2 linked regions of the Rhizobium sp. N324 genome follow. The protein of the gene in region 2 binds, or shares a complex with, the protein of the main gene of each other region. Links are inferred from orthologs where the notes say so. Each region holds a gene or a part of one and is shown on either strand. Other genes may lie near its edges.

Region 1 (2,760 bases), 2.0 Mb from region 2 along the record:
ATGGGCGGCGATCCTGATTACGACACCTCGCTCGGCATCATGAAGGCGCTGCCGGAAGCGGGCTCCGACATCATCGAGCTCGGCATGCCCTTTTCCGATCCGATGGCCGACGGCCCGGCGATCCAGCTCGCCGGCCAGCGGGCGCTGAAAGCCGGCCAGACGCTGAAGAAGACACTGCAGCTGGCGGCCGATTTCCGCAAGACCAACGACGCCACGCCGATCGTCATGATGGGCTACTACAACCCGATCTATATTTACGGCGTCGAGACCTTCCTCGACGACGCGCTCGCTGCCGGCATCGACGGCCTGATCGTCGTCGATCTGCCGCCTGAAATGGACGACGAACTCTGCATCCCGGCGATCCGCAAAGGCATCAATTTCATTCGCCTGGCGACGCCGACGACGGATGAGAAGCGCCTGCCGAAGGTTTTGAAGAACACCTCCGGCTTCGTCTATTACGTCTCGATGAACGGCATCACCGGTTCGGCGCTGCCGGATCCGTCGCTGGTCTCGGGCGCGGTCGAACGCATCAAGCAGCATACCAAGCTGCCCGTCTGCGTCGGCTTCGGCGTCAAGACGGCGGAACATGCCAAGGTCATCGGCGGTTCGGCGGACGGCGTGGTCGTCGGCACCGCCATCGTCAATCAGGTCGCCACCAGCCTGACGAGTGACGGCAAGGCAACCGCCGACACGGTTCAGGCTGTTGCCACGCTGGTGCGCGGCCTTTCCACGGGAACCCGTTCCGCGCGCCTTGTTGCTGCCGAATAGTTTGCCCACATTGGCACCAGTCAGTTAGGAGAATTCGAGTTGAACTGGATCACCAACTACGTTCGCCCGCGGATCAATTCCATGCTGGGCCGTCGCGAAGTGCCGGAGAACCTCTGGATCAAGTGCCCGGAAACCGGCGAGATGGTCTTCCACAAGGATCTGGAAGGCAACAAATGGGTCATTCCGGCCTCCGGCTATCACATGAAGATGCCGGCCAAGGCCCGCCTCGCCGATCTGTTCGACAACGGTGACTATGAATCGCTGCCGCAGCCGAAGGTCGCCCAGGACCCGCTGAAATTCCGCGATTCGAAGAAATATAGCGATCGCCTGCGCGACAGCCGCCTGAAGACCGAGCAGGAAGATACGATCCTTGCCGGGCTCGGAAAGGTGCAGGGGTTGAAACTCGTGGCGGTGGTGCACGAATTCAACTTTATCGGCGGTTCGCTCGGCATGGCCGCCGGCGAGGCGATCGTCAAGGCCTTCGAGCGTGCGACCTCGGAAAAGTGCCCGCTCGTCATGTTCCCCGCTTCCGGCGGCGCACGCATGCAGGAAGGCATCCTGTCGCTGATGCAGCTGCCGCGCACGACGGTTGCCGTCGACCTGCTGAAGGAATCCGGTCAGCCCTATATCGTCGTCCTGACCAACCCCACCACCGGCGGCGTCACGGCTTCCTATGCCATGCTCGGCGATATTCATCTGGCTGAGCCCGGCGCCGAAATCGGCTTTGCCGGCAAGCGCGTCATCGAGCAGACCTTGCGCGAAAAACTGCCCGAAGGCTTCCAGACCTCCGAATATCTGCTGGAACATGGTATGGTGGATATGGTCGTCAAACGCCACGATATCCCGGAAACGCTGGCACGCGTGCTTAAGATCCTGACGAAGAAGCCGGTTTCGGCGGCGAATACCATGAATAGCGGCGCGATCGCTCTGGCGGCGAGCGCCTGATAACCGATAGGGCGGGGTGCCGAATTGATACCCAGAGGCCAAACCGCGGTGAGTGAGGCAGCACAGGAGATCGACAAGCTCATGGGATTGCATCCCAAGGGTTTTGATCTGTCTCTCGACCGCATCATCCGTCTTCTCGATGTGCTCGGCAATCCGCACCGGAAACTGCCGCCGGTGATCCATGTCGCCGGCACAAACGGCAAGGGGTCGGTCACCGCCTTCTGCCGCGCTCTGCTCGAAGCCGGCGGCTACAGCGCTCACGTTCACACCTCGCCACATCTCGTCAATTGGCACGAGCGTTATCGCATCGGTGTGGCGGGCGGGCGCGGGCAGCTTGTCGATGACGCCGTCTTTGCCGAGGCCCTGCGGCGTGTGGCCGATGCCAATGGCGGACAGCACATCACCGTCTTCGAAATCCTGACGGCGGTCACCTTCATCCTGTTTTCCGAACAGCCGGCCGATGCCGCGATCATCGAAGTCGGCCTCGGCGGCCGCTTCGACGCCACCAATGTCATTTCCGATCCGGCCGTCTCGGTGATCATGCCCATTTCGCTGGATCATCAGCCCTATCTCGGCGACAGGGTCGAACTGATCGCCGCCGAAAAGGCCGGCATCATGAAGCCGGGGCTTCCTGTCGTCATCGGCCACCAGGAATATGACGCGGCACTCGACGTGCTGATGTCGACGGCCGAACGGCTGCATTGCCCGAGCGCCGTCTTCGGGCAGGATTTCATGGCGCATGAGGAATATGGCCGGCTCGTCTATCAGGACGAATTCGGTCTTGCCGACCTGCCGTTGCCGCGCCTTCCAGGCCGCCATCAATATGCCAATGCCGCCGCCGCCATCCGCGCCGTCAAGGCGGCGGGTTTCACCGTCACCGAGACGATGATGGAAAAGGCGATGAATTCGGTGGAATGGCCGGGCCGGCTGCAGCGCCTGGGCGAGGGCCGGCTGCTGGCGCATGCGCCCGCCGGCGCCGAGATCTGGATCGATGGCGGGCACAATCCCGGTGCCGGCGAAGTGATCGCCGAAGCCATGGCCAATTTC
Region 2 (16,119 bases):
GACGGCAAGACGGCCGCCAACTGGGTGATCAATGATCTGCTCGGCGCGCTGAACCGCACGGGCAAGGACATCGAGCAGACGCCGGTTTCACCGGCCCAGCTCGGCGCCATCATCGATCTGATCAAGGCTGGCACCATCTCCGGCAAGATTGCCAAGGATCTCTTCGAGATCGTGCTGACCGAGGGCGGCGATCCCGCCGAGATCGTCGAAGCACGCGGCATGAAGCAGGTGACCGATACCGGCGCCATCGAAAAGGCCGTGGACGAGATCATTGCCGCCAATCCCGATCAGGTGGAGAAGGTCAAGGCGAAGCCGACGTTGGCCGCATGGTTTGTCGGCCAGGTGATGAAGGCGACTGGCGGCAAGGCCAATCCGCAGGCCGTGCAGGCGCTCGTCAAGGCGAAGCTCGGCATCGAGGAATAAGCGGTGTATTTCGTCCGCACTGCCGGCGAGCGCGACCTGGAGAAGGTCCGCTCCCTGCTGGTGGAGAGCTTTCACGCCACCTATGACGGCCTCCACGGCAGAGCAAAGGTCGACGAACTGACCGCGCAGCTCTTTTCGCCGGCGGCGCTAAAGGCGCGCCTGGCCCGCAAGGATGCCGAATTCCTCGTTGCCGACGACGGCCGCACTATCGGCGGCATGGGCTATGCGGCGATGTCGCAGGAACTGACGAAGACGGTCATGCTGCATCTTCTCTATATCGCTCCGGCGCTGCAGCGCCAGGGCATCGGCCGCGATCTCTTCGCCGAACTCGAAACCTGCTTTCCGGATGCGGAGATCATGCGTCTCGAAGTCGAGCCGCAGAACGCAGCCGCGATCGCCTTCTATCATGCGCACGGTTTCACCGAGGTCGGCCGCAACGAAAATAGCGGGGTCGGGCAATCCGGCATTCCGGCGCTGATCTTCGAAAAACCGCTCGAAGGGCATTAGGTCTATGGCGGCCGCCTTGCTCGAGATCGTGACAGACGCGGGCCGACATGCGCGGGCAGGGGATCGGCGCTGGAATGATCGAGTTCGCCATTGCCGAGGCAAAAGGCCGCGGTATGAAGCGGGTAGCGTTGACCTCGAATGCGATCCGCAGGGATGCCCATCGCTTCGATGAAAGACTGGGTGTCACGTCCTCGCATCCGGGCTTCAAGATGGCTTTGAAATGACCTTTGGCTGTGGTGGAATCGCTGGACAATTCGGCTTGGCGACGGCATAAGCGAGGAAACGAATTCTGGTTTGGCCCGCATCTGGCGGGCGCAAGGAAAAGACATGTGGAATCTTCTGGTTCAGACCTTTACCTGGTGGAACAGTCAGACGATGGGCACGCGTTTTGCGACCTGGCGTTTCGGCAAGCGCGTCGGCGAGGATGAATTCGGCAACGTCTATTATGAAGGCGGCATGACTTCCTACGGTCTGCCGAAGCGCTGGGTGATCTACAAGGGCTATGCCGATGCCTCCGCCATTCCGCCGGGCTGGCATGGCTGGATGCATCATCGCACCGATGTTCCGCCCTCCAAGGAAAACTACGTCGCCAAGGAATGGCAGAAGGCGCACCGCCCCAACTTCACCGGGTCTCCGCAGGCCTACCGTCCGCCGGGCTCCCTCGCCGTTCCGGGCGAGCGTCCGCGTGTCACCGGCGATTACGACGCCTGGACGCCGGGCAACTGAGACGGCCCGACCGGGAAATCCAAAACCCGGCTTTTGGCCACAATTGACCTTTACCCGCAGGTTGGCCGCGCTTGACCGCGGCCGTGAACGAAGAATGTCTGGAGACGGGTACACATGAAGCTCTTCACGCGGAACATGGCGCTGCGTGCCGCCGGGGCGCTGCTGGCGCTCTCGGCCCTGCTTCCGCCGGTTGCGGCAAATGCCGCACGCATCGAAAATCCGGTAGCTGTGTTCTCCGGCCTCGACAAGATCACCGGCCGCATCACCACATTCGACGTCTATGTCAACGAGACGGTGCAGTTCGGCGCGCTGCAGGTGACGCCGAAGGCCTGTTATTCGCGCGACCAGGCCGAAGCGCAGAAGATCGACGGTTTCGTCGAGGTCGATGAGATCACTCTCGACCGCAAGATTCGCCGCATTTTCACGGGTTGGATGTTCGCCGCCAGCCCTGGCCTCAACGCCGTCGAGCATCCGATCTACGACGTCTGGCTGAAGGACTGCAAGACGAGTTCGGACGTCCCGGCTCCCGACAGCACGAAGGCGACAGCGCGCTAAAGCACATCGCGATCTTTCAGATTCGCTCCTTGCGCTTTAGCTCTTTGTTTCACGCATGTCGTCGCGGCAAAGGCGCTTCGCGCTTTGCCGCAACGACATGCTTTAGCGCGCCGCGCAAGCCTTATGCGGTGGGTGTCTTGTTCCTCGTGAAAAGACCCTTGGCAAAGCGAAGCGCGCCGCCAGCCACGACGACGATGAGGATGCCGGCTTTTTTGAGGAAGACGGCGGCAAGCGCCAGCAACCCAACTTTCGCGGCAATCTTGGCGCCGGCGCCTGCGGCGATCATTCCTGCCATGCCGTAGGCCGCGATCTTGTCGCCTTCGACATAGTCGGTATAGGCCATTCCCGTGTCGAACTGCACGAGCGTCGTGACGGTCGGAATGACCGCCTCGATCTCCTTCAACTGATTCAGGCCGGCAACGAAGTCGAACTCAAATACGCCCTGGCGGCCGAGGGTCCGCACGGAATAGTTCAGGGTGTGCGGCGCTCGCATGTCATCGCCGAACAACAGATCGCGCGCCCAGTGCATCGCATGCGCGGATTTGTCGTAATGCGGCGTCGAGGCCCACCCGATAAGCGTGATCTTTTGAAAACCCTGCTTCTCGCGCTCGACGTTGTTTTCCCGGATGGAATTTTTGATGTTCTGCAGCAGTTCGTCGTAATTGGTCGTCGCGGCATCGGCGTCGGAGACATAGCCGTCGGCGCTGTATTGCACGACGGAACCCCAGGCCTCGATATCGGTCGGCGCGTATTTGGCCGGGAAGATCATCCCCATCGTTCCCTCCGCCGCCTGCGGGGGATTTCCCCAGATGTCGACGAGCACCGTCTTCGTGTCGGCGGGATTGAGATAATAGAAGCCTTGCGGCACGTTCAGCGTCGCCTTTGCCTCAGGCAGCTTGATTGCCCCCTGCTGAAAATCGAGCTTCTCCAGTAACGGCTTTTCCGCTTCGGAAAAATCGGTCCTGTTCGGAAACATCTCCTGGTAAGGTCGCGCGCCGGCCTGGCCTGTGAACAAGGCGAAAAGGATCGCCGCCGCAAAATATCGTCTCAAAATTCTATCCCCCATTGCATTTTCCGAAACCTACTCAAATCGGCTCGAAAATCAACGCAGGGCTGAAACGATTCTGCTTAAAACTTCAGGTGTGGCGATTCCATCGCGGCTTCAAGCAACACACCATAATCGGCTTTCGCAACGTCGATCGCGCCGAACGTCTTCAGGTGCTCGGTGGTGAATTGTGTATCGAGCAGCGTGAAGCCTCTTTCCCGCAGTCGCTCGACCAGATGCACGAGGCAGATCTTCGAGGCATCCGTCCGGCGTGAGAACATGCTTTCGCCGAAGAAGGCTGAGCCGAGCGAGACGCCGTAGAGGCCGCCGACCAACTCATCGCCGTCCCAGGCTTCGACGGTATGGGCATGGCCCATGTCGAACAGCGTCGAGTAGAGAGATCTGATCGTCTTGTTGATCCAGGTGCTCGGGCGCCCGGATGTCTCCTCCGCGCAGGCCGCAATTACCTGGTCGAAAGCGTGATCGAAACGGATCTCGAAGGGATTCCTGCGCACCGTCTTGGCAAGGCTCTTCGACACGTGGAAATGGTCGAACGGCAGTACGCCGCGCAGTTCCGGTTCGACCCAGAAAATCTCCGGGTCGTCGGCAGATTCGGCCATCGGGAAAAGGCCGATGGAATAGGCGCGCAGGAGGATTTCAGGGGTAATGCCTGGTGACTTCCTGCGCGATCCTGCCATTCCTGCCCTATGCCGCCGGTGTGTTGGCGAGGTAGTGTTCCAGCCAGTGGATGTCGTAATCGCCGTTGGCGATATCCTGGTTGGAGACGAGATCCTGGAACAGCGGCAGCGTCGTATTGATGCCGTCGACGACGAATTCGTCGAGTGCCCGGCGCAGCCGCATCATGCATTCGACGCGGGTACGGCCGTGCACGATCAGCTTGCCGATGAGGCTGTCGTAATAGGGCGGGATCTTGTAGCCCTGATAGGCGCCGGAATCGATGCGCACGCCGAGACCGCCAGGCGCGTGGAAATGCGTGATCGTGCCGGGCGAGGGCACGAAGGTGCGCGCGTGCTCGGCATTGATGCGGCATTCGATGGCGTGACCGGAAAAATGCACCTCGTCCTGCGTCACCGAAAGACCGCCGCCGGAGGCGACGCGGATCTGCTCGTGCACGAGGTCGATGCCGGTGATGGCTTCGGTGATCGGATGCTCCACCTGCAGGCGGGTGTTCATTTCGATAAAATAGAACTCGCCATTCTCGTAGAGGAATTCGATCGTGCCGGCGCCGCGATATTTCAGCTTCTTCATGGCGTCGGCGCAGACCTGGCCGATCTTCATGCGCTGCTCGACGTTGAGCGCCGGCGAATTCGCCTCTTCCCAGACCTTCTGGTGGCGGCGCTGCAGCGAGCAGTCGCGTTCGCCGAGATGGATGGCATTGCCTTCGCCGTCGCCGAACACCTGAATTTCGATATGGCGCGGCTTGCCGAGATATTTTTCCATATAGACGGCATCGTTGCCGAAGGCGGCTGCCGCTTCGGTACGCGCCGTCGACCAGGCCTCGATCAGGTCGGCCTCGCTCTTGGCGACCTTCATGCCGCGTCCGCCGCCGCCGGCCGTTGCCTTGATCAGCACCGGATAGCCGATTTCGGCCGCCGTCTTCAGCGCATCCTCTTCGGTTTTGACTTCGCCGTCCGAGCCCGGAACGACGGGAATGCCGAGTTCCAGCGCCGTGGTCTTGGCGGTGATCTTGTCGCCCATAATGCGGATATGGTCAGCCGTCGGCCCGATGAAGGTGATACCGTGGGCTTCGAGAATATCGGCGAACTTGGCGTTCTCCGACAGAAAGCCGTAGCCCGGATGCACGGCATCGGCGCCGGTGATCTCGCAGGCGGCGACGATCTGATGGATATTGAGGTAGCTCTCGCGTGAGGAGGGCGGACCGATGCAGACGCTTTCGTCGGCAAGCCGCACATGCATGGCATCGGCGTCGGCGGTGGAATGAACCACGACGCAGGCGATGCCGAGCTCCTTGCAGGCTCGAAGCACGCGAAGGGCGATTTCCCCGCGATTGGCGATGAGGATTTTCGAAATCATGGGCATGGGCCTATTCGATGACGACGAGGGCTTGGCCGTATTCGACGGGATGTCCGTCATCGACGAGGATCTCGGTCACCTTGCCCGACTTCGGCGAGGGGATCTGGTTCATCGTCTTCATCGCTTCGATGATGATCAGCGTCTGGCCTTCCTTGACGGTCGCGCCGACTTCGATGAACGCACGCGCGCCCGGCGCCGGCGCCATATAGACGGTGCCGACCATCGGTGCACTGACGACATTCGCCGGGTTGCGGGCGGGAGCTGCGGCCGGTGCAGCGCCTGCTGTTGCTGCTGTTGGAGCGGCGGCTGCGGGTGCGGCATAGGCCGGCGCTGCGATCGGCGCCTGGACATATTGCTGGGTGCCGGCGCGCGAGACGCGGATGCGCAGGTCGTCCTGCTCGACCTCGATCTCCGTCAGATCGGTCTCGTTGAGGATATTGGCGAGATCGCGGATCAGTGCCTGATCGATACCCGATTTCTTTTCAACCATCGTGTTGCCCTGTCTTCTTCTTATGCCGTGATGTTCTTCAGCGCCTGCAGCGCCAGGATGTAGCTATGAGGCCCGAAGCCGCAGATCACGCCCTTGCATGCCGGGGCGATCATCGACTTGTGGCGGAATTCTTCCCGTGCATGGACGTTGGATATGTGGAGCTCGATGACGGGAATTGATATAGCGCGGATCGCATCATGCAGCGCGACCGATGCATGCGTGTAGGCGCCTGCATTGATGGCAACGCCGGCAGCCTTTTCGTCGGCCTCATGGAACCAGTCCACAAGCGCGCCTTCGTGATTGCTCTGGCGGAAATCGATATCGAAGCCGAGTTCGCGGCCGGCGGCCTTGCAGTCCGCCTCGATGTCCTTCAGCGTCTTGCCGCCATAAATGCCGGGCTCTCGTTTACCCAGCATGTTCAGGTTGGGGCCGTTCAGGACAAAAATCGTTTGCGTCATCGAATGTTCCGTAAAATGCACGACGGCAACCTATAGACTCCGCGACGGCTGAATGAAAGCCCTTACGGATTGGCCAGCAGGAATCGCGCCACATTTGTCCACATGGTTGAAACGCTTCGATTTTGGCGATTTGATGGGCAGCCGTCCGGCGGCTGGTCTGCTCAGCAGGCGGTCTTGCCGCAGCTGCGCATATTCTTGACCTTGGCTTCGAGATCGTCGAGCCCGACGGCGCCCGGCACCAGTTCGTTGCCGATCACATAGGACGGCGTGCCGCTGATGCCGAGACTGGAGGCGAGCTGGTAGGTCGCCTGCACGATGCCGTCATTCGGGCTCTTTGCCATTTCGGCGCGGATCTTGTCCTCGCTGACGCCGAGTGAGGCGGCAACCGCGATCGCCGTTTCGTCGGAAGCGCGGCCTTCGGTCCCGAGAAGGGCGACGTGGAAATCGGCATATTTCTCCGGCGCCAGCTTGCGGAAGGCGTCGGCCACCTTGTGGGCGGCGACCGAATCCGGGCCGAGGATCGGAAATTCCTTCAGCACGAATCGGACATTCTTATCCTTCTTCAGCATTGCCTGCATGTCGGGAAGCGCGTGACGGCAGTAGCTGCAATTATAATCGAAGAATTCGACGACGGTGACGTCGCCCTTGGGATTGCCGAGCGTGACGTCGTTCTTCGAATCGAAGATGTCGGCGGTGTTCTCTTCGATCGCCATATTGGCCTTCACCAGCCGCTGGGCTTCCTGCTTCTTCTGCAAGGCATCCTGGACATCGAGCATGATCTCGGGATTTTCGATCAGGTATTGCTTGATGAATTCGCCGAACTCCTTCTTCTGCTGGTCGTCGAGCGCGGCTGCCGGAAACGGAAGGGCAATCGATGCGGCAAGCGCCAGTGCGGTGAAGGTTTTCGGAAGAAAGGCCATGATATCCTCGTCAACGGCGATGGGGTCGTCTCTTTATCGAGATGACCGTCGCCGGGTTAATGGACTTGAATGCGTCGCGTCAAGGTACGGCGCGTCGGGTTCTGCTCAAACAGGAATTTTCATCCCCGCGCGGCCCTCGCGGGATTGTGATGAGCCGATTATTGCGGCAATTGTCAGGCCGTCATTGCAGAAGCCGAGCGAGAAGCGATCTTGTTTTCCATATCGAAACGCAGCGAAGTCGAGCCCTTTCATGCCATGGACGTGCTGGCGGAGGCGACGAAACGGCGCGCAGCCGGCCACCCGGTGATCTCGATGGCCGTCGGCCAGCCCTCGCATCCGGCACCCGCCGCTGCCCTGGAAGCGGCGCGCGCAGCCCTTGCCGAAGGACGGATCGGCTATACCGATGCGCTGGGGACGGCGCGGTTGAAATCCGCGCTTGCCGGGCACTACCGGGAACGCCATGGCCTGGAGATCGATCCCATGCGGATCGCCATCACCACCGGCTCCTCGGCAGGCTTCAATCTCGCTTTCCTCACGCTCTTCGATGCCGGCGATGCGGTGGCGATCGCAAGGCCCGGTTATCCCGCCTATCGCAATATCCTCGATGCGCTCGGCCTGCAGGTTGTCGAAGTGCCGGTAACCGCCGACACCCACTTCACCCTGACGCCTGCGAGCCTCGAGGCGGCGCAGAAGCAAAGCGGCGTGACGCTGAAAGGCGTGCTGCTGGCGAGCCCCGCCAATCCGACCGGCACGGTGACCGGCCGCGATGGGCTGAAGGCGCTTGCGGATTACTGCGAGGCCCATTCCATCGCCTTCATTTCCGATGAAATCTACCACGGGCTGACCTTTGCCGGCGAGGAGGCGAGCGCGCTTGAGCTGACCGACGAGGCGATCGTCATCAACTCCTTCTCCAAATATTATTGCATGACCGGCTGGCGAATCGGCTGGATGGTGCTGCCCGAACGGCTTGTGCGGCCGATCGAGCGGGTGGCGCAGAGCCTCTATATCTCTCCGCCCGAACTCTCCCAGATCGCCGCCACGGCCGCGCTCGGCGCCGGCGCCGAACTCGATCTTTATAAGGCGAGCTACGCCGCCAACCGCGATTTGCTGATGAAGCGCCTGCCGCAGATCGGTGTTTCGATCGCCTCGCCGATGGACGGCGCCTTCTATGCCTATCTCGACGTCACCCGCTTCACCAATGACAGCATGGGTTTTGCCAAGCGCATGCTGGCGGAAATCGACGTTGCCGCAACACCCGGTCTCGACTTCGATCCGCTGGAGGGACATCGCACCCTGCGTCTGTCCTATGCGGGCTCGCAAGCCGAGATTGCAGAGGCAGTGGAGCGGATTGCAGTCTGGTTGAAGTAGCGGATCTAAGAGGGCGAGCGGCTGCCCGCGCTCGTATCGCTTAGCTGCGCGACGAAAACAGCGAGGCGAGCGTCGAAGAGGGCTTGTTGTTCAGCCGCGGCACGACGACGAGCTGCCTGATGTCGCCGCGCTTGTAGGCGGCGAGGAAGCGCTTGTAATCCTTGAAGGAGACGCAGCCGTTGGAATCGCCGTTCTTGCCGAGCATGTAGGTGTGGGCGAGCAGGCCGACACGGTCATAGATGGCATCCGAGCCCTCGAGCGGCGTCAGCCGCAACGCCTCGACACCGTGGAAAAGGCTTTCACGCATGGTGAGGGCGTAGGTGTGCGGCGGCGTCGGCCCGCGCATCTTCTTGTTGGCGTAACGCGGGTTGTCGCGCATCTTGCCGAGGCCGGAATGGGCTTCCAGCCTCTCGCCGTTCGGCAGATAGACCGTGCTGTTTTCGATGTCGTAGATCGCCACACCGGCGCGCAGCTTCGGCGCGAAGACCGGCTTGTCGTAACGCGGCACCGCATCGTCCTGATCGTCTTCGATCGGCGAGTTCGGCTGGGCGTAGGCAAGGGCAGGCTCGCCGCGCTGCGAACCCTTGGTGGCCGGTGCCGGCTTGCCGATGAGACCGTCGGGACGCGCCATCGGCAACGGCACCGAATCTTCCTCCGGTGTCAGCACGAGATCGAAAGGCTGCCCGCCATCCGCAGCGGCAACGACCACCGGTGCGGGTTCCGAGGCAGGAATTGCCGCCGTTCTTACGGGAGATGCTGATGGTTCGACCGGCGGCGGCGAGATCTGCCGGGATCCGGCATCGGCAAGCGCCAGCAGGGCGGGCACTTCGGCGGCGGCCACGGCCTCCTTCGAGGGAACGATGATCCGGTCGCCGTCGTCTTCTGCCGTCTCTGCCGAAGCCACCTCGACGGGCGGCGGTGTGACCACATCATCCTTGTGGAATTTGGCGCTGTCCGCAATCGCCGCAACCACAGGCTGCTCGGCAGGAGCGAGCCGATTGTGTTTTGTAAGCGCCGCCAAACCGGTGGCGGCAGCATTGGTCTTGCGCGCATGCGCCTGGACAAGGTCGGCCGTCAGGGCGACGACCGGCTTGGCATCGAAGGCCGCCAGCCGATCGTCTTTGCCGACATGGATCAGTCGTTCGTGGGGCGTCGCCGGTTTGGGCTTCGGCGCCGATGCAACCTGGGTGAAACGTTCAGGCGGAGAAACCGGCACGGCGACCGAATGCATTGTCGCCAAGGTCGCGATCAGCCATGTGGAGGTCAGAAATCCGGCGCCGACGACGCCGTAAAGAAAGCCACGAGATCTGCGCAAACGAAAAGCAGATCCGCCAAGAGGGGTGACGTCATCGAACGTCCCAACCGCAAACGCCATACTACACTCGTCTTTCAAACTCGCTACGCAGGCCGGCGGCACTGACTGACTAAACTTCGCCGGGGCCGGTAATGGCGCAAATGGGCCGAATTTAGACCACTCGCGACATCCGACTGTTTCGCAAGGATGACGAATTATGGTTTCTAATTTGTTTACGCGGGATTGCTCTTTCTCACGATGTCTCAAAAAGAGATGCGGAAAGTCTTCTCAGACGCGTTCCATCACGTAACTTCCCGGCGCTTCCTCGATCGCGTTCAGCGCATCGCCGCCCGGTTTGCGCGCGGGCACACGCCTGCCGTCATGGGTTTCGATCCAGGCCCGCCAATGCGGCCACCACGATCCCGGCGTCTCGGTCGCCTGCTCGATCCAGGTCTCGTATTCGCCCTTGGCGGGACCGCCCGTCCAGAATTGGTACTTCTTCTTGTCGGGCGGGTTGACGACGCCGGCGATATGTCCCGACCCGGTGACCACGAACTCCACCTTGCCGCCGAAAAACTGGCTGCCGAGGAAGACCGATTTGGCGGGCGCGATGTGATCCTCGCGGGTGGCGAGATTATAGATCGGGATCTTCACGTCCTTCAGCGACACCGGCTTGCCGTCGAGGATCATCTCATTCTTTGTCAGCGCGTTCCGGAGATAGCAGTTGCGCAGGTAGAAGGCATGATTTGCCGCCGCCATGCGGGTCGAATCGGCGTTCCAGAACAAAAGGTCGAAGGGCAGGGGCTCTTGGCCCTTGAGGTAGCTGTTGACGAAATAAGGCCAGATCAGCTCGGAAGCGCGCAGCATGTTGAAGGCCATCGACATCTTCGAGCCGTCGAGATAGCCGGCCGCCTTCATATGCTCTTCGAGCGCTGCAAGCTGCTCCTCGTCGACGAAGACCTTGAGATCGCCGGCATGGGTGAAATCGACCTGGGTGGTGAAGAGCGTCGCGGTTTTGATGCGCTTGTTCTTCTCCTTGGCGTGCAGCGCGAGCGTCGCCGCCAAAAGCGTGCCGCCGACGCAGTAGCCGACGGCGTTGACCTCCTTCTCGCCTGTTGCCTTCTCGATCGTCTCCAGCGCGAAATCGATGCCCTCGCGGGCATAGGCAGCCCAGTCCTTCTCGGCATGGCGCGCATCCGGGTTGACCCAGGAGATGACGAAGACCGTCTGTCCCTGGTCGACGCACCATTTGATAAAGGATTTTTGCGGATTGAGGTCGAGAATATAAAACTTGTTGATCCACGGCGGGCAGATCAGCAGCGGCCGCTTCAGCACCGTTTCGGTCGAGGCCTCGTACTGGATGATCTGGCAGATGTCGTTCTGGGCGATCACCTTGCCCGGCGTCAGCGCCATGTCGCGGCCGACGGCGAATTTCGTCATATCGGTCTGGCGCAGGCGAAGATCGCCGTTTCCGGCAGCGATGTCCTCGGCGAGCATCTTCATTCCCCGCACCAGGTTTTCGCCGCTGGTTGCGATCGTCTCGCGATAGAGCTGCGGATTGGTGGCGACGAAATTGCTCGGCGAAAGTGCTGCCGTGATCTGCTTCACGTAGAAGCCGGCCTTGTGCTTGGTGTGCTCGTCGAGGCCGTCGGTCTCCGACACCAGCTTCTCGGCCCAGTCCGATGTGACGAAATAAACCTGGCGGAGAAAATCGAAGAACGGGTTCTTCTGCCAGTCCTCGTCGGAGAAGCGTTTGTCCTTGCGGGTGTCCGGCTCGGCGGGAGTCGGCTCGCCCTGCATACGCTGCATCGAGCGCATCCAGATGCCGAAGAACGAGGACATCAGCTGCGTCTGTGCCTCGAAGGTGCGGCGGGGATCGGCAATCCAGTATTCGGTGACCTTGGAAAGCGTCTTGACCATGTCGGTCATCGGATCGACGGCGGTTTCGCTGATCTCGCCGCGTTCGCGCGGCGCAAGCCAGGCGGACGCTGCCTGGCCGAGATTTTCGAGCGCCCGGGCGAAATTCTTCGCCATGGTCTCGGGATCCTTCAACAGATAGGGATCGAGATCCGTCGCGTCGAAACCGGCTTTGCCGCCATTCTTCTGGCCGCCATTCTCCTGCTTGCTGTCGGTCACCATTTCCTCCGGCGGCAGCACTCTTTTTATCCAATCGTTGTACATCGTGATTGAACGAGAAAACAAGTTCCACCCGCGCCGGCTCATGCTATTGCTTTGTGGCTGCGACAAATTTAACAGTCGACGCAGTCAGAACTGGATTTTGAGGCATGACGAAGAACGGCATTCGGCGCATCGCAACCTTCAACCGCATCGCATTGATTTGCGCGGCGGCGGCGATGACCCTGGCCGGATGCAATCTGACGGCGGAGGAAAAAGCCGCAGCCGCTGCCAAGCGAGCGGCGCCGACCGCCGTCGTCATGCCGGCCACCAAGGGCGATGCGGTCGAAGGGGGCCTGGCGAAGTCGCCGGACGGTTACCCGAATTTCGGTGCGCCGCTGACGGCCGCCAACGTCCAGATGAGCGACGAGCAGGCAGCCGAACTGCAGCATCAGCTGACCGCTCTTGCCGCCCGGCGCAAGGCCGGCACGATCTCGGAAGCCGAATATCAGGCCAAGGCCGCCGAAATGCGCCGCCTGGCCGCCGAGCACGGCGCTGATACGCTCTCCGAAATCTCCAAATAGACCTTGCCTTTCAGGCAATTTGCACGCAAAGCCTTCCGGACGGATCGGAAGACAAGATTTTCCCGATAATGCGCTTTAAGCGGCTTTTCCGTCAAAGATTTGCCGCGTGTCTTGGGTCTGATGAATACGGCGTTGCGATTCTGAAGTTCGTGTCGCAGCCGCCGGGAGACGGAACGAACTTCGACAGCGGCCCGAAAGCCGCCTTTCCATGGGGAATGAAATGGAAGAGTTTCACAAAGTCCGGCGTTTGCCGCCTTATGTTTTCGAACAGGTCAACCGTTTGAAAGCAAGCGCGCGAGCGGGCGGCGCCGATATCATCGACCTCGGCATGGGAAACCCCGACCTTCCGACTCCCCAGTCGATCGTCGACAAGCTGTGCGAGGTCGTGCAGGATCCGCGCACCCACCGTTATTCCTCCTCCAAGGGCATTCCGGGGCTGCGCCGCGCCCAGGCCGCCTATTATGCCCGCCGCTTCGGCGTCAAGCTCAACCCGGATACCCAGGTGGTCGCCACCTTGGGCTCCAAGGAAGGCTTCGCCAACATGGCACAGGCGATCACGGCGCCCGGCGACGTGATCCTCTGCCCGAACCCGACCTATCCGATCCACGCCTTCGGCTTCCTGATGGCCGGCAGCGTGATCCGCTCCATGTCGGTGGAGCCGGACGAAAGCTTTTTCCCGCCGCTGGAGCGGGCGGTCCGGCATTCGATCCCGAAGCCCCTGGCGCTGATCCTCAACTATCCGTCGAACCCGACGGCCCTCGTCGCGACGCTCGATTTCTATAAGGACGTCGTCGCCTTCGCCAAGAAGCATGACATCATCGTGCTTTCCGACCTTGCCTATTCCGAGATCTACTTTGACGGCGCTCCGCCGCCATCGGTTCTCGAAGTGCCTGGTGCAATGGATGTGACCGTCGAATTCACCTCGATGTCGAAGACCTTTTCCATGCCCGGCTGGCGCATGGGCTTTGCCGTCGGCAACGAGCGGCTGATCGCGGCGCTCACCCGCGTCAAGTCCTATCTCGACTACGGCGCCTTCACGCCGATCCAGGTGGCCGCGACCCATGCGCTGAACGGCGACGGTTCCGACATTGCGGAGGTTCGCAACGTCTACAAGCGTCGCCGCGACGTCATGGTCGAAAGCTTCGGCAAGGCTGGCTTCGAGGTGCCGCCGCCGGCTGCCACCATGTTCGCCTGGGCGAAGATCCCGGAAAAGTTCCGTCACCTCGGTTCGCTTGAATTTTCCAAGCTGCTGGTCGAGAAGGCCGACGTCGCCGTTGCCCCGGGTATCGGCTTCGGCGAAATGGGCGACGACTACGTCCGTCTGGCGCTGGTCGAGAACGAACACCGCATCCGCCAGGCTGCGCGCAACATCAAGAAGTTCATGTCGACGGCAGACGAAACGATGCACAACGTCATTTCGCTGAACGCGCACCGTTAATCCAACTCTTAAGGCAGCCGCGCCCCGCGGCTGCCGCCACACAGACATTCAGGATCGATCCATGGCAGATGCCCTCAAAATCGGCATTGCGGGCTTGGGCACCGTTGGCGCCTCGCTAGTCCGCATCATTCAGCAGAAGAGCAACGAGCTTGCCGTCACCTGCGGGCGTCCGATCACGATCACCGCGGTCTCCGCGCGTGACAAGACGAGAGACCGCGGCGTCGATCTTTCCACAGTGACCTGGTTCGACCGGCCGGAAGATCTTGCCGAAAAGGGCGATATCGACGTCTTCGTCGAGCTGATGGGCGGCGCCGAAGGGGCCGCCAACACCTCCGTACGCGCCGCACTTCATCGTGGTCTCCATGTGGTGACAGCCAACAAGGCGCTGCTTGCCTATCACGGCGTCGAGCTTGCGACGATCGCCGAGGAGAAGGGCGCGCTGTTGAACTTCGAAGCGGCGGTCGCCGGCGGCATCCCCGTCATCAAAGCGCTGCGCGAATCGCTGACCGGCAATGCCGTCTCGCGCATCTACGGCATCATGAACGGCACCTGCAATTACATCCTGACCAAGATGGAGAAGGAGGGGCTGTCCTTCGCCGAATGCCTGAAGCAAGCGCAGCGGCTGGGTTATGCCGAGGCCGATCCTGCCTTCGATATCGAGGGCAATGATACCGCCCACAAGCTTTCCATCCTGACGACGCTCGCCTTCGGCAATCGCATCGCCGCCGACGACATCTATCTCGAAGGCATCACCAACATCTCGATTGAGGATATCCATGCCGCGGCCGAACTCGGCTACCGCATCAAGCTCCTGGGCGTTGCCCAGCGCACCGATACCGGCATCGAGCAGCGCGTGCATCCGACCATGGTGCCAGTCGATTCGGTCATCGCCCAGGTCGACGGCGTCACCAATGCAGTGGCGATCGAATCCGACGTGCTTGGCGAACTGCTGATGGTCGGCCCCGGCGCCGGCGGCAATGCCACGGCCTCGTCGGTGCTCGGCGATATCGCCGATATCGCCAAAAGCCAGCCGGGCGCTCAGCGCGTGCCGGTGCTCGGCCATCCCGCAAAGGCGCTGGAGCCCTATCGCAAGGCGCAGATGCAGAGCCACGAGGGCGGTTATTTCATCCGCCTCACCGTCCTCGACCGCACTGGCGTCTTTGCCAGCGTTGCCACCCGCATGGCCGAAAACAACATCTCGCTGGAATCGATCGTCCAGCGCTCCAAGCAGCATCTGGCGCCGTCGCACCACCAGACGATCATTCTCGTCACCCACGCGACGATGGAAGAGTCGGTGCGCAGGGCCGTCGCCTCGATCAAGTCGGAAGGGTATCTCTTCGGCGAACCGCAGGTCATCCGCATCGAGCGGCCGAAAGAAGAAGCTTAAGCCTTTTCTCGTCCGGGCAATCTGAGCCGCCCCGTCTTCTTGAACTGCCAGTTCAAGAAGACGGGGCGTTTTTTTGTTGCTCGTCCGGGCTCCCCTTACGGAAGTCTATATTAACAAATACCGAAATATTGATATAAATAAAACCATAGATGGTGAGTCGTGGGCGTGGAGAATTTCATGAGCAAGGACAGCCACGCCGGCAAGGGGTATGGCCGCCCGAGCGACGCGCCGCCGGACCGTCCCGATATGCTTGGGGAGATTCTCAAGCCGGCCTACCGTGACATTCGTCAGCAGGCCCCTGATGAGGATGACGGCGATGAACACACGGAAGGCCGCAACTGGGCCATTCTGCTGACGCTGTTTTCGTTCCTGCTGGTCCAGCTTGCCGGCGTCGCCATGATCATCTGGGCGGTATTCTGGTAAAAATCCGTGTCTGCAAATCCAACGCTATGTTATCTCCGCTGCTTCTGTAGAAAGAACAGATGAAGTCAGCGGAGTAAGGCATGGCAGATCTCGTCGATCCGGTACAGCGCGCGTTTCTCGGTGTGGAGAAATCCGCGCTCGACAATCGCTGGGTGGCGCGCCTCGATCAGGCCGGGCAGAACCGGGCGCTGGCCATGTCGCAAATCCACGGCATGCCGGATCTGATCGCCCGCGTGCTGGCCGGGCGCGGCGTGACGGTGGACGAGGCGATCGAATTCCTCGATCCGACGATCCGCGGCCTGATGCCCGATCCGCATGTTTTGACGGATTG

Evidence for each region.
Region 1: the proteins of accB (region 2) and accD are in contact, whole or in part, in a solved structure (PDB 8UXZ), measured with the Escherichia coli proteins. The link is inferred for Rhizobium sp. N324 from one-to-one orthologs.

The regions. Positions count from the first base shown.
Region 1 is NZ_CP013630.1:17,848-20,607, forward strand. It holds accD (acetyl-CoA carboxylase, carboxyltransferase subunit beta), read left to right. Parts: upstream 1-807; coding sequence 808-1,713; downstream 1,714-2,760. Other genes in the region: trpA (tryptophan synthase subunit alpha), read left to right, coding at 1-768; AMK05_RS00120 (bifunctional folylpolyglutamate synthase/dihydrofolate synthase), read left to right, coding at 1,738-2,760.
Region 2 is NZ_CP013630.1:2,008,467-2,024,585, forward strand. Bases 4,062-6,789 are described here. They hold accB (acetyl-CoA carboxylase biotin carboxyl carrier protein), read right to left. Parts: upstream 5,802-6,789; coding sequence 5,322-5,801; downstream 4,062-5,321. Other genes in these bases: accC (acetyl-CoA carboxylase biotin carboxylase subunit), read right to left, coding at 4,062-5,317; aroQ (type II 3-dehydroquinate dehydratase), read right to left, coding at 5,822-6,259; AMK05_RS09700 (DsbA family protein), read right to left, coding at 6,421-6,789. Also shown: Asp-tRNA(Asn)/Glu-tRNA(Gln) amidotransferase subunit GatB, read left to right, coding at 1-423; AMK05_RS09655 (GNAT family N-acetyltransferase), read left to right, coding at 427-930; AMK05_RS09665 (NADH:ubiquinone oxidoreductase subunit NDUFA12), read left to right, coding at 1,258-1,656; AMK05_RS09670 (DUF2155 domain-containing protein), read left to right, coding at 1,771-2,211; AMK05_RS09675 (DUF2167 domain-containing protein), read right to left, coding at 2,333-3,262; aat (leucyl/phenylalanyl-tRNA--protein transferase), read right to left, coding at 3,340-3,954; more of accC, read right to left, coding at 3,962-4,061; more of AMK05_RS09700, read right to left, coding at 6,790-7,179; AMK05_RS09705 (pyridoxal phosphate-dependent aminotransferase), read left to right, coding at 7,390-8,547; AMK05_RS09710 (DUF2778 domain-containing protein), read right to left, coding at 8,588-9,922; phaC (class I poly(R)-hydroxyalkanoic acid synthase), read right to left, coding at 10,130-11,980; AMK05_RS09720 (hypothetical protein), read left to right, coding at 12,127-12,540; AMK05_RS09725 (LL-diaminopimelate aminotransferase), read left to right, coding at 12,761-13,978; AMK05_RS09730 (homoserine dehydrogenase), read left to right, coding at 14,040-15,365; AMK05_RS09735 (hypothetical protein), read left to right, coding at 15,543-15,788; single-stranded-DNA-specific exonuclease RecJ, read left to right, coding at 15,869-16,119. UniProt on the Escherichia coli protein: This protein is a component of the acetyl coenzyme A carboxylase complex; first, biotin carboxylase catalyzes the carboxylation of the carrier protein and then the transcarboxylase transfers the carboxyl group to form malonyl-CoA.